2 regions of the Nonomuraea insulae genome follow, and region 1 is predicted to be linked to the other one. Evidence: riboswitches for the same ligand, from Rfam matches in the RefSeq annotation. Region 1 holds a riboswitch; the other holds the start of a gene.
The links. Region 1 has a riboswitch for cobalamin ahead of cobN (cobaltochelatase subunit CobN). Riboswitches for the same ligand answer to the same signal wherever they lie in the genome.

Region 1 (4,410 bases):
AGCGGCGCGACCCGTTCCGCGCCCATGGTGGCGCGCTCCACGTACCAGGCGTCGTCCAGCCGCCCGGCCTCGGCCAGGGCGTCGCGGACCTTCTCGAACGTCCTGCCCAGCTTGAGCACGGCGGCGGAGTCGGTGCCGCGCAGCCGCTCGGCCAGGACGTCGGCCGGCAGCGTGCCGGGCAGCACGGTGAGCACTTCGTCCCGCTCCACCAGCGGACGCCCCAGCACGGCGGAGGCGGCGCTGACCGAGGTGACGCCGGGCACCACCTCGGTCGGGTAGCGGTGGGCCAGCCGCTTGTGCATGTGCATGTAGGAGCCGTAGAAGAGCGGATCCCCTTCGGCCAGCACGACCACGGTCCTGCCCGCGTCCAGATGGACGGCCAGCCGCTCGGCGCAGTCGGCGTAGAAGTCGTCGAGCGCGCCCTGGTACCCGCCGGGGTGGTCGGTGGTCTCCGTGGTCAGCGGGTACAGCAGCAACTCCTCGACCTGCCCCTCCCGCATGTACGGCAGCGCGATCGAGCGGGCGATGCTGCGGCCGTGCCTGGCGGCGTGGTAGGCGATCACGTCCGCCTCGCCTATGAGCCGGGCCGTCTTGACCGTGACCAGCTCGGGGTCACCGGGGCCGAGCCCCACTCCGTACAACCGGCCGGTCATCGCCATCACTCCGTCTCGTTCGCGATGGCGTTGACCGCCGCCGCCGTCATCGCACTGCCGCCGCGACGGCCGTGCACCACCAGATACTCCAGGCCGGCGTCCGCCAGCGCGCGCTTGGACTCGGCCGCGCCGATGAACCCGACCGGCACGCCGAGCACCGCCGCCGGCCGTCCCGCGCCCTCGGCGACCAGCTCCAGCAGCCGGAACAGGGCCGTCGGCGCGTTGCCGATCGCCACCACCGAGCCGTCCAGCCGCTCCCGCCACAGCTCCAGCGCGGCGGCGCTGCGGGTCGTGCCCAGCCGTCCGGCCAGCTCGGGCACACGAGGGTCGCCGAGCGTGCACACCACGTCGTTGCCGGCCGGCAGCCTGCCTCTCGTCACCCCGGAGGCGACCATCCGCGCGTCGCACAACACCGGCGCGCCCCCTCGCAGGGCCTCCCGCGCCCGCGTCACCACCCCGGGCGACCAGTCCAGGTCAGCCACGAGGTCGGTCATGCCGCAGGCGTGGATCATCCGCACCGCCACCTGGGCCACGTCGGGCGGCAGGCCGGTGAGGTCCGTCTCCGCGCGGATGGTCGCGAACGAGCGCCGGTAGATCTCGGCGCCGTCGCGGATGTAGTCGGTCACTGGTGGTGTTCCTCGTATCCCTCGGTGGTCGCGATCATCTGAACGACCCGGCCGCGCGGCAGCCCGCAGCGCCGTTCGCAGCCGGACCAGTGCACGGGCGTCTCGGGGGCGTCGTCCAGGCTCTCCACCCATCGCCGCGCGTCGGCCCGCACGTCCGCCAGCGCCTTCGCGCACCCCGGCTGTCCCGTGCAGGCGGTGACCCCGGCCCATGGCGAGCCCGGATCGGTGGCCAGGCCGGCGGCATCGAGTGCTTTCCCGGCGTGTTCCGCCTCGGTGGGGGAGAGGTCCAGCAGCATCGCGGTCCGCCAGGGCGTCAGCCGTATGACGGCGCCGCTGCCGGCGAGTGCCCGCGCCTGCGCGGCCGACAACCTCCCCAGCGGTACGACCGCCTCGACCGCCACCCGGCCGTTCCGTTGCGCCATCCGCCCGGGGCGCGGCCTGCCCACGCCGGTGGACGTCCGGGCTCCGGCCGCCGCGAGGCCGCCCAGGCGGGCGGCGATCCTGGCCGGTCCGTCCGTCAGCTCGTGGACGCGCCACGCGCCGCCGCCGGCCCGTTCGCCGAGGAACGCCCGCGCGGCGGCGATCATGAGCGATACGGCGGCGTCCTGGCCGGCCGTCAGCCCGGTGTCCACACCCGCCAGCAGCAGCCGCCCGCCGGCAGCTGGTGGTCGTTCGCTGGGAGCTGGTGGTCGTTCGCCGGGGGTGCCCGCCGACGGCGGTCGTTCATCAGAGCCGGTCGTCGCGAACGTCACGTCCGCGCCCAGCCCGATCACGTCCCCCGTGCCGTCGTCCAGGGCGAACAGGAACCGCCCTGGCAGCTCCGCCAGGTCCGGACTTCCGCACAGCGCCTCGTCCAGGGCCCGCGCCAGAAGCTCGGTGTCCAGGCATCCGCTGGGGCCGCGACCGCCGAGGGGTGAGGCGACGATGTTGCGTACCCGCTCGTGGGCGGCCGACGGCAGCAGGCCGGCGGCCGCGATGCGGGAGGCGAAGACGGCGGGGGAGCGCAGGCCCCGGACCTGTACGTTCGCCCGGGACGTCAGCTCGATCACCCCCGAGCCCAGCTCGGCCGCGCAGGCCGCGAGCTCGCGCAGTTGCGCGGGTGAGACCGCGCCGCCGGGCAGGCGGACGCGGGCCAGCGGCCCGTCGGCGGCCTCGTGCACCTGTAGCGCCCCCGGGCAGGCGTCACGACGCGTACGGCCGGAAAAGTCGGCTATGGACACGATCAGGATGGTAACGCCACTTCTGGGACGGGTCGGTTCTGCCGTAGGCTCCTGGGTGAGCGATTGCATGTGAGGAAGCCGGTGCGAAACCGGCGCGGTCCCGCCACTGTGACCGGGGAGCGAACCCCACCACAAGGCCACTGCCCGGCGACGGGCGGGAAGGCCGGGGTGAGCGCTGATCCGGGAGCCAGGAGACTCCTGCGACCGCGGACACCCGCGACCGGGGCGAGGACCCCGAGGGAGGATCGTGCCTTGCCTGGCGACAGCCGTACCGTCCTGCTGCTCTCGACATCCGACACCGACCTGCTGAGCGCCCGGGCCAGTGGCGCGGCCTACCGTCTGGGCAACCCCGCCCGCCTGACCCCCGAGGACCTGCCCGCCCTGCTGGAGGGCGCCGACCTGGTCGTGGTACGCCTGCTCGGCGGCCGTCGCGCCTGGGAGGAGGGCCTCGACATGCTGCTGGCCGGGCCCCGGCCGGTGGTGGTGCTGGGCGGGGAGCAGGCGCCGGACGCCGAGCTGATGGAGTTGTCCACGGTCAGCGGGGGTGTCTGCGCGGAGGCGCACGCCTACCTGGCGCACGGCGGGCCGGCGAACCTGACCGAGTTGTACGCGTTCCTGTCCGACACCGTCCTGCTGACCGGTCACGGATTCGCCCCGCCCGCACCCGCCCCCACCTGGGGCCGGCTGGAACGCCTCGCGCGTCGTAAGGACGGGCCCGTGATCGGCGTGCTGTACTACCGGGCGCACCACATGGCGGGCAACACGGCGTTCGTGGAGTCGTTGTGCCAGGCCGTCGAGGACGCCGGCGGGCAGGCGTTGCCGATCTTCTGCTCGTCCCTGCGCACCGCCGAGCCCGAGCTGCTCGACACCCTGCGCGCGGCCGACGCGCTGGTGGTCACGGTGCTGGCGGCGGGCGGCTCGCGTCCGGCGACCGCGGGCGCGGGCGGCGACGACGAGGCGTGGGACGTCGGCGCCCTGGCCTCCCTGGACGTGCCGATCCTGCAGGGCCTCTGCCTGACCAGCTCCAGGCAGACCTGGGAGGAGAACGGCGACGGGCTGTCGCCGCTGGACGCGGCCTCGCAGGTGGCGATCCCGGAGTTCGACGGGCGGATCATCACGGTGCCGTTCTCGTTCAAGGAGATCGACGAGGACGGGCTGACCGTGTACGTCGCCGACGCGGAACGGGCCGCCCGGGTGGCGGGCATCGCCGTACGGCACGGGCTGCTGCGGCACACGCCGCCCGCGGAGCGCCGGCTGGTCGTGATGTTGTCGGCGTACCCGACCAAGCACTCCCGCGTCGGCAACGCCGTCGGGCTGGACACGCCGGCCAGCACCGTCCGCCTGCTGGCCAGGCTCGCCGAGGCGGGCTACGACCTGGGCGACGGCTTCCCCGGCGTGGCAGGCCAGGACGGCGACGCGCTCATCCACGCGCTGATCGCCGCCGGGGGACAGGACCAGGACTGGCTGACGGAAGAGCACCTGGCGGGCAATCCGGTACGCATCTCCGCCGCCTCCTACGAGCGCTGGTACCGTACGCTGCCCGCGGACCTGCGTGCCGGGATCGAGCGGCACTGGGGGCCGCCGCCGGGCGAGCTGTTCGTGCACGAGGGCGACATCGTCCTGGCCGCGCTGCGGGCCGGGAACCTGGTCGTCATGGTGCAGCCCCCGCGCGGCTTCGGCGAGAACCCGATCGCCATCTACCACGACCCCGACCTGCCGCCCAGCCACCACTACCTGGCCGCCTACCGCTGGTTGTCGGCCGAGTTCGGGGCGCACGCCATGGTGCACGTCGGCAAGCACGGCAACCTGGAATGGCTCCCTGGCAAGTCGGCCGGCATGTCCGCCGCGTGCGGCACCGACGCCGCCATCGGCGACCTGCCGCTGATCTACCCCTTCCTCGTGAACGACCCC
Region 2 (4,410 bases), on a different contig from region 1:
CAGGCATGATCGTGCACCTCTTCCGAGGACAGCGCGGCCAGATCGCTGAACGTGTACGCTTCCGACAACCGGCCATCGACGAAACGCAGCGCGGCCGGGCTGATACGAACGCCGAAATTACCGGCCACCCATTTCCCGCCGGGGTCGATGAAATGCGGCAGCCCGCCGAGCGAATGCCTGGCGACGAAATCCTCGCCGCTCTCCGTGCTGCCGGTGGAGACGACGACGCCGACGGAGTCGCGCACCTGGTGAGCGGCCAGGCCGGTGGCCAGCGCCTCGCAGCTCGCGCAGGCGGTGCTCAGCACCAGCAACATCGGCCGCTCGTCGGTGGGGGCCAGTCCTGACGGCCACTCATGGGCCGTGGCGCCCATCAGCACGCCGTTCACCGGCCTGGTGGCGGGGGCCGGGGCGGGGACCCGGGAGGCCAGCTCGCCCATCATCGCGAACAGCAGGGCGACGGCGGCGGTCAGCAGGACGAGAGCGAGGCTGAAGAGGATCGTCATCGGACCGGCCTGGTGAGCAGGTTGTCGAAGGACCTGCGGGCGTCCCCGCGGTGCGCCACCAGCAGTCGCACGGTGACCCCGATCGAAATCGCCGCCGCCGCCGCCAGGCCCGGCGGACCACCCTCGGCCGCCAGGCAGAAGGCCGCCATCAGCGCCAGCGACGCGCCCATCAGCACATTGGACGGCCCCAGCGGCCTGGCATCCCGCGTGCCCGCGCACCCGCACGGGCGGAGGCTGCCCCGCACCGTCCCGAGCGCGCCCAGGCCCAGGAATGCCAGCCCGAGCAGCCCGATGGCCGCCCAGCCCGGCGATACCGGGAACGGCAACGCGAGAGCCGTCACCGCGGCCAGTTCGAATCCGGCGAACACCCGCATCAGCGTGGAGGACGCGCCGGGAACCCGCAGTTCGCGAAACGCCTCCGCGGCGATGTCGGGGCGGACCAGCTTTCCCGCTGCCCCGTGAATGAGAACGGCACCGGAAAACGCAGAGCAGCCTAATTCAGCCGAGTCGGCAAGGCCCATGCAACTACCCACCAATTCCCGTGGTCCCGCATGCCACGATCATCATTGTCGCTCGTGACCATGACTGACAAGGGACAAGGTGGAAAGCGTGCTTTCCGGACGCGGCCCGTCCAGGAAAGCCGAGCCGGAAAATCGTCAGAGGAGGCCGCGCTTCTCAGGAGGATCGACGGCGGGGTGCGCGCGGGCGGTCCTGGAACCGCGCCGGGTTCCCTCTTGCGACGCGCCCGCCTGGGGGGTCGGCTGCAGGCCTCCCGGGACCACCGAATCGATCGCGCAACACGAGATGTTGGGTGTGACTTTTCGATCGCCCCTATATATGGTGTCCCTGCAGCCGGTTCGGTCACCCAGCCAGGGTGGCCGAGGCAAGAGGGAACCTGGTGGAAATCCGGGACTGCCCCGCAGCGGTGAGTGGGAACGACCGCCGTCAGGCGCACTGGGCCAAGGGTCTGGGAAGCGACGGCCAGTAGGCGTTCAGAAGCATGCCCACAAGTCCGAAGACCTGCCGGCCGCGCCGTACACGATCATGCGTGTGCGGCTGCTCCGAGGCCGCGCGGGACGGCTGACGGCATCGGCGCGAGGGCTGTGCGGCCTCCTTGCCGGCGCCTCCCGCGCGTGCTCTCGGTTCATGACCGAGTTCACGAGGGGAGAGCGCTATGACGGTCACCGAGGACCCATTGACTGGACGGGCGATGGACGGTGGCGTGCCCGCGCCGCGGCGCGTTCAGATGCGGGTGCGCAAGCGCAACGGCACGGCCGAGCCGGTCGACGTCAACAAGATCGTGCGTGCGGTGGGGCGCTGGGCCGAGGATCTGACCGACATCGACCCGATGCGGGTGGCCACCAAGACGATCAGCGGCCTGTACGACGGCGCCACCACCGCGGAGCTGGACCGGCTGTCGATCCAGACCGCCGCCGAGATGATCGGCGAGGAGCCGCAGTACTCGCGCCTGGCCGCGCGGCTGCTGTCCGGCTACATCGACAAGGAAGTACGCGGCCAGGGCGTGGCCTCCTTCAGCCAGGCGATCCGGCTGGGGCACGCCGAAGGGCTCATCGGCGACGAGACCGCCGAGTTCGTCACCGCCAACGCCCGCAAGCTCGACGACGCGATCGACTCCGCCGCGGACCTGCGGTTCGAGTACTTCGGGCTGCGCACGGTCTACGACCGCTACCTGCTGCGTCACCCCTCCACCCGGCTGGTGGTGGAGACGCCGCAGTACTGGCTGCTGCGCGTGGCGTGCGGGCTGGCGGACACGCCCGCCGAGGCCATCGGCTTCTACCGGCTCATGTCGTCGCTGGCCTACCTGCCGAGCTCCCCGACGCTGTTCAACTCCGGCACGCGGCACACCCAGATGTCCTCCTGCTACCTCGTCGACTCGCCCCGTGACGAGATCGGCTCCATCTACGACCGCTACGCCCAGGTGGCGCAGTTGTCGAAGTTCGCCGGCGGGATCGGCATCTCCTGGTCGCGGGTACGCTCGCGCGGCGCGCTGATCCGCGGCACCAACGGGCACTCCAACGGCATCGTCCCGTGGCTGCGCACCCTGGACGCCTCCGTGGCCGCCGTCAACCAGGGCGGCCGCCGCAAGGGCGCGGCCTGCGTCTACCTGGAGCCCTGGCACCCGGACGTCGAGGAGTTCCTGGAGCTTCGCGAGAACACCGGCGAGGACGCCCGCCGCACCCACAACCTCAACCTGGCCAACTGGATCCCCGACGAGTTCATGCGCCGCGTCGAGGCCGACGGCATGTGGTCGTTGTTCGACCCCGACGAGGTCCCGGAGCTGCCCGACCTGTGGGGCGAGGCGTTCGACGAGGTCTACCGCGCGGCCGAGCGGGCCGGACGCCAGGCCAGGCAGGTCAAGGCCCGCGACCTGTACGCCAAGATGATGCGCACCCTCGCCCAGACCGGCAACGGCTGGATGACCTTCAAGGACGCCGCCAACCGCCTGTGCAACCAGGCGGCCGAACCCGGCAACGTCGTGCACCTGTCCAACCTGTGCACCGAGATCATCGAGGTGTCCAGCGACGGCGAGACCGCGGTCTGCAACCTCGGCTCCGTCAACCTCGCCGCGCACGTGGCCGACGGGGATATCGACTGGGAGCGGCTGCGCGCCACCGTACGCACCGCGGTCACCTTCCTGGACCGCGTGATCGACATCAACTACTACCCCAGCGAGCAGGCGGCGGCGAGCAACCCCCGCTGGCGGCCGGTCGGGCTCGGCGTGATGGGGCTGCAGGACGTGTTCTTCGCGCTGCGCCTGCCGTTCGACTCGCCGCAGGCCAAGGAGCTGTCCACCCGCCTCGCCGAGGAGATCTACCTCTCCGCGCTGGAGACCTCCGCCGCTCTGGCCGAGCGCTTCGGCGCCCACCCCGCCTACGACCAGACGTGGGCGGCGCGGGGCAGACTGCAGCACGACCTGTGGGACGAGAGCGGCACCCAGACCGAGCGCTGGAACGCCGTGCGCGAGCGGATCGCCGCCCACGGCCTGCGCAATTCGCTGCTGATCGCAATCGCGCCCACCGCCACCATCGCCTCGATCGTCGGCTGCTACGAATGCATCGAGCCGCAGGTGTCCAACCTGTTCAAGCGCGAGACCCTCAGCGGCGAGTTCCTGCAGATCAACAGCGCGCTGGTGACCGAGCTCAAGACGCGCGGGCTGTGGAACGAGCGCGTCAGGGCCGCCATCAGGCAGGCCGAGGGTTCGGTGCAGGGCATCGCCGTACTGCCCGACGACGTGCGCCTGCTGTTCCGCACCGCCTGGGAGCTGCCGCAGCGCGCGCTGATCGACATGGCCGCCGCGCGCTCGCCGTACATCGACCAGAGCCAGTCGCTCAACCTGTTCCTGAGCGCCCCGACGATCGACAAGCTCTCCTCGATGTACCTGTACGCCTGGAAGTCGGGCCTGAAGACCACCTACTACCTGCGCTCGCGACCGGCCACCCGCATCCAGCAGGCCACCGTGCCTGTCACTGGGCCCCTCATGAGCAAGTCCGAGGAAGCCCTCGCCTGCTCACTTGAGAACCCCGAGTCCTGCGAAGCCTGCCAGTAAGGAGTATTTCCGATGTTGCTCGACCCGGGCATGAGCCTGACCCTGCGCCCCATGCGCTACCCGCTCTTCTTCGACCGCTACCGCGACGCGATCAAGAACACCTGGACCGTCGAGGAGGTGGACCTGCACTCCGACCTCAAGGACCTGACGAAACTGTCAGCGGCCGAACGCCACCTGGTCGGCCGCCTGGTCGCCTTCTTCGCCACCGGCGACACGATCGTCGCCAACAACCTGGTGCTCAACCTCTACCAGCACGTCAACGCCCCGGAAGCGCGCCTCTACCTCAGCAGGCAGCTGTTCGAGGAGGCCGTGCACGTCCAGTTCTACCTGAACCTGCTC

Region 2: linked by a shared signal. The riboswitch ahead of ACFPZ3_RS06940 (ribonucleoside-diphosphate reductase subunit alpha) and the one ahead of cobN (cobaltochelatase subunit CobN) in region 1 are both predicted to bind cobalamin.

Annotation. Positions count from the first base shown of each region.
Region 1 is NZ_JBHSPA010000047.1:81,213-85,622, reverse strand. Features, by position in the region: gene cobJ (precorrin-3B C(17)-methyltransferase) at 1-653, opposite strand, end outside; gene ACFPZ3_RS37620 (precorrin-8X methylmutase) at 659-1,279, opposite strand; gene cobG (precorrin-3B synthase) at 1,276-2,499, opposite strand; cobalamin riboswitch at 2,572-2,696, shown strand; gene cobN (cobaltochelatase subunit CobN) at 2,752-4,410, shown strand, end outside.
Region 2 is NZ_JBHSPA010000010.1:25,012-29,421, forward strand. Features, by position in the region: gene ACFPZ3_RS06925 (hypothetical protein) at 1-7, opposite strand, end outside; gene ACFPZ3_RS06930 (hypothetical protein) at 1-503, opposite strand, end outside; gene ACFPZ3_RS06935 (MauE/DoxX family redox-associated membrane protein) at 500-1,024, opposite strand; cobalamin riboswitch at 1,340-1,545, shown strand; gene ACFPZ3_RS06940 (ribonucleoside-diphosphate reductase subunit alpha) at 1,678-4,071, shown strand; gene ACFPZ3_RS06945 (ribonucleotide-diphosphate reductase subunit beta) at 4,084-4,410, shown strand, end outside.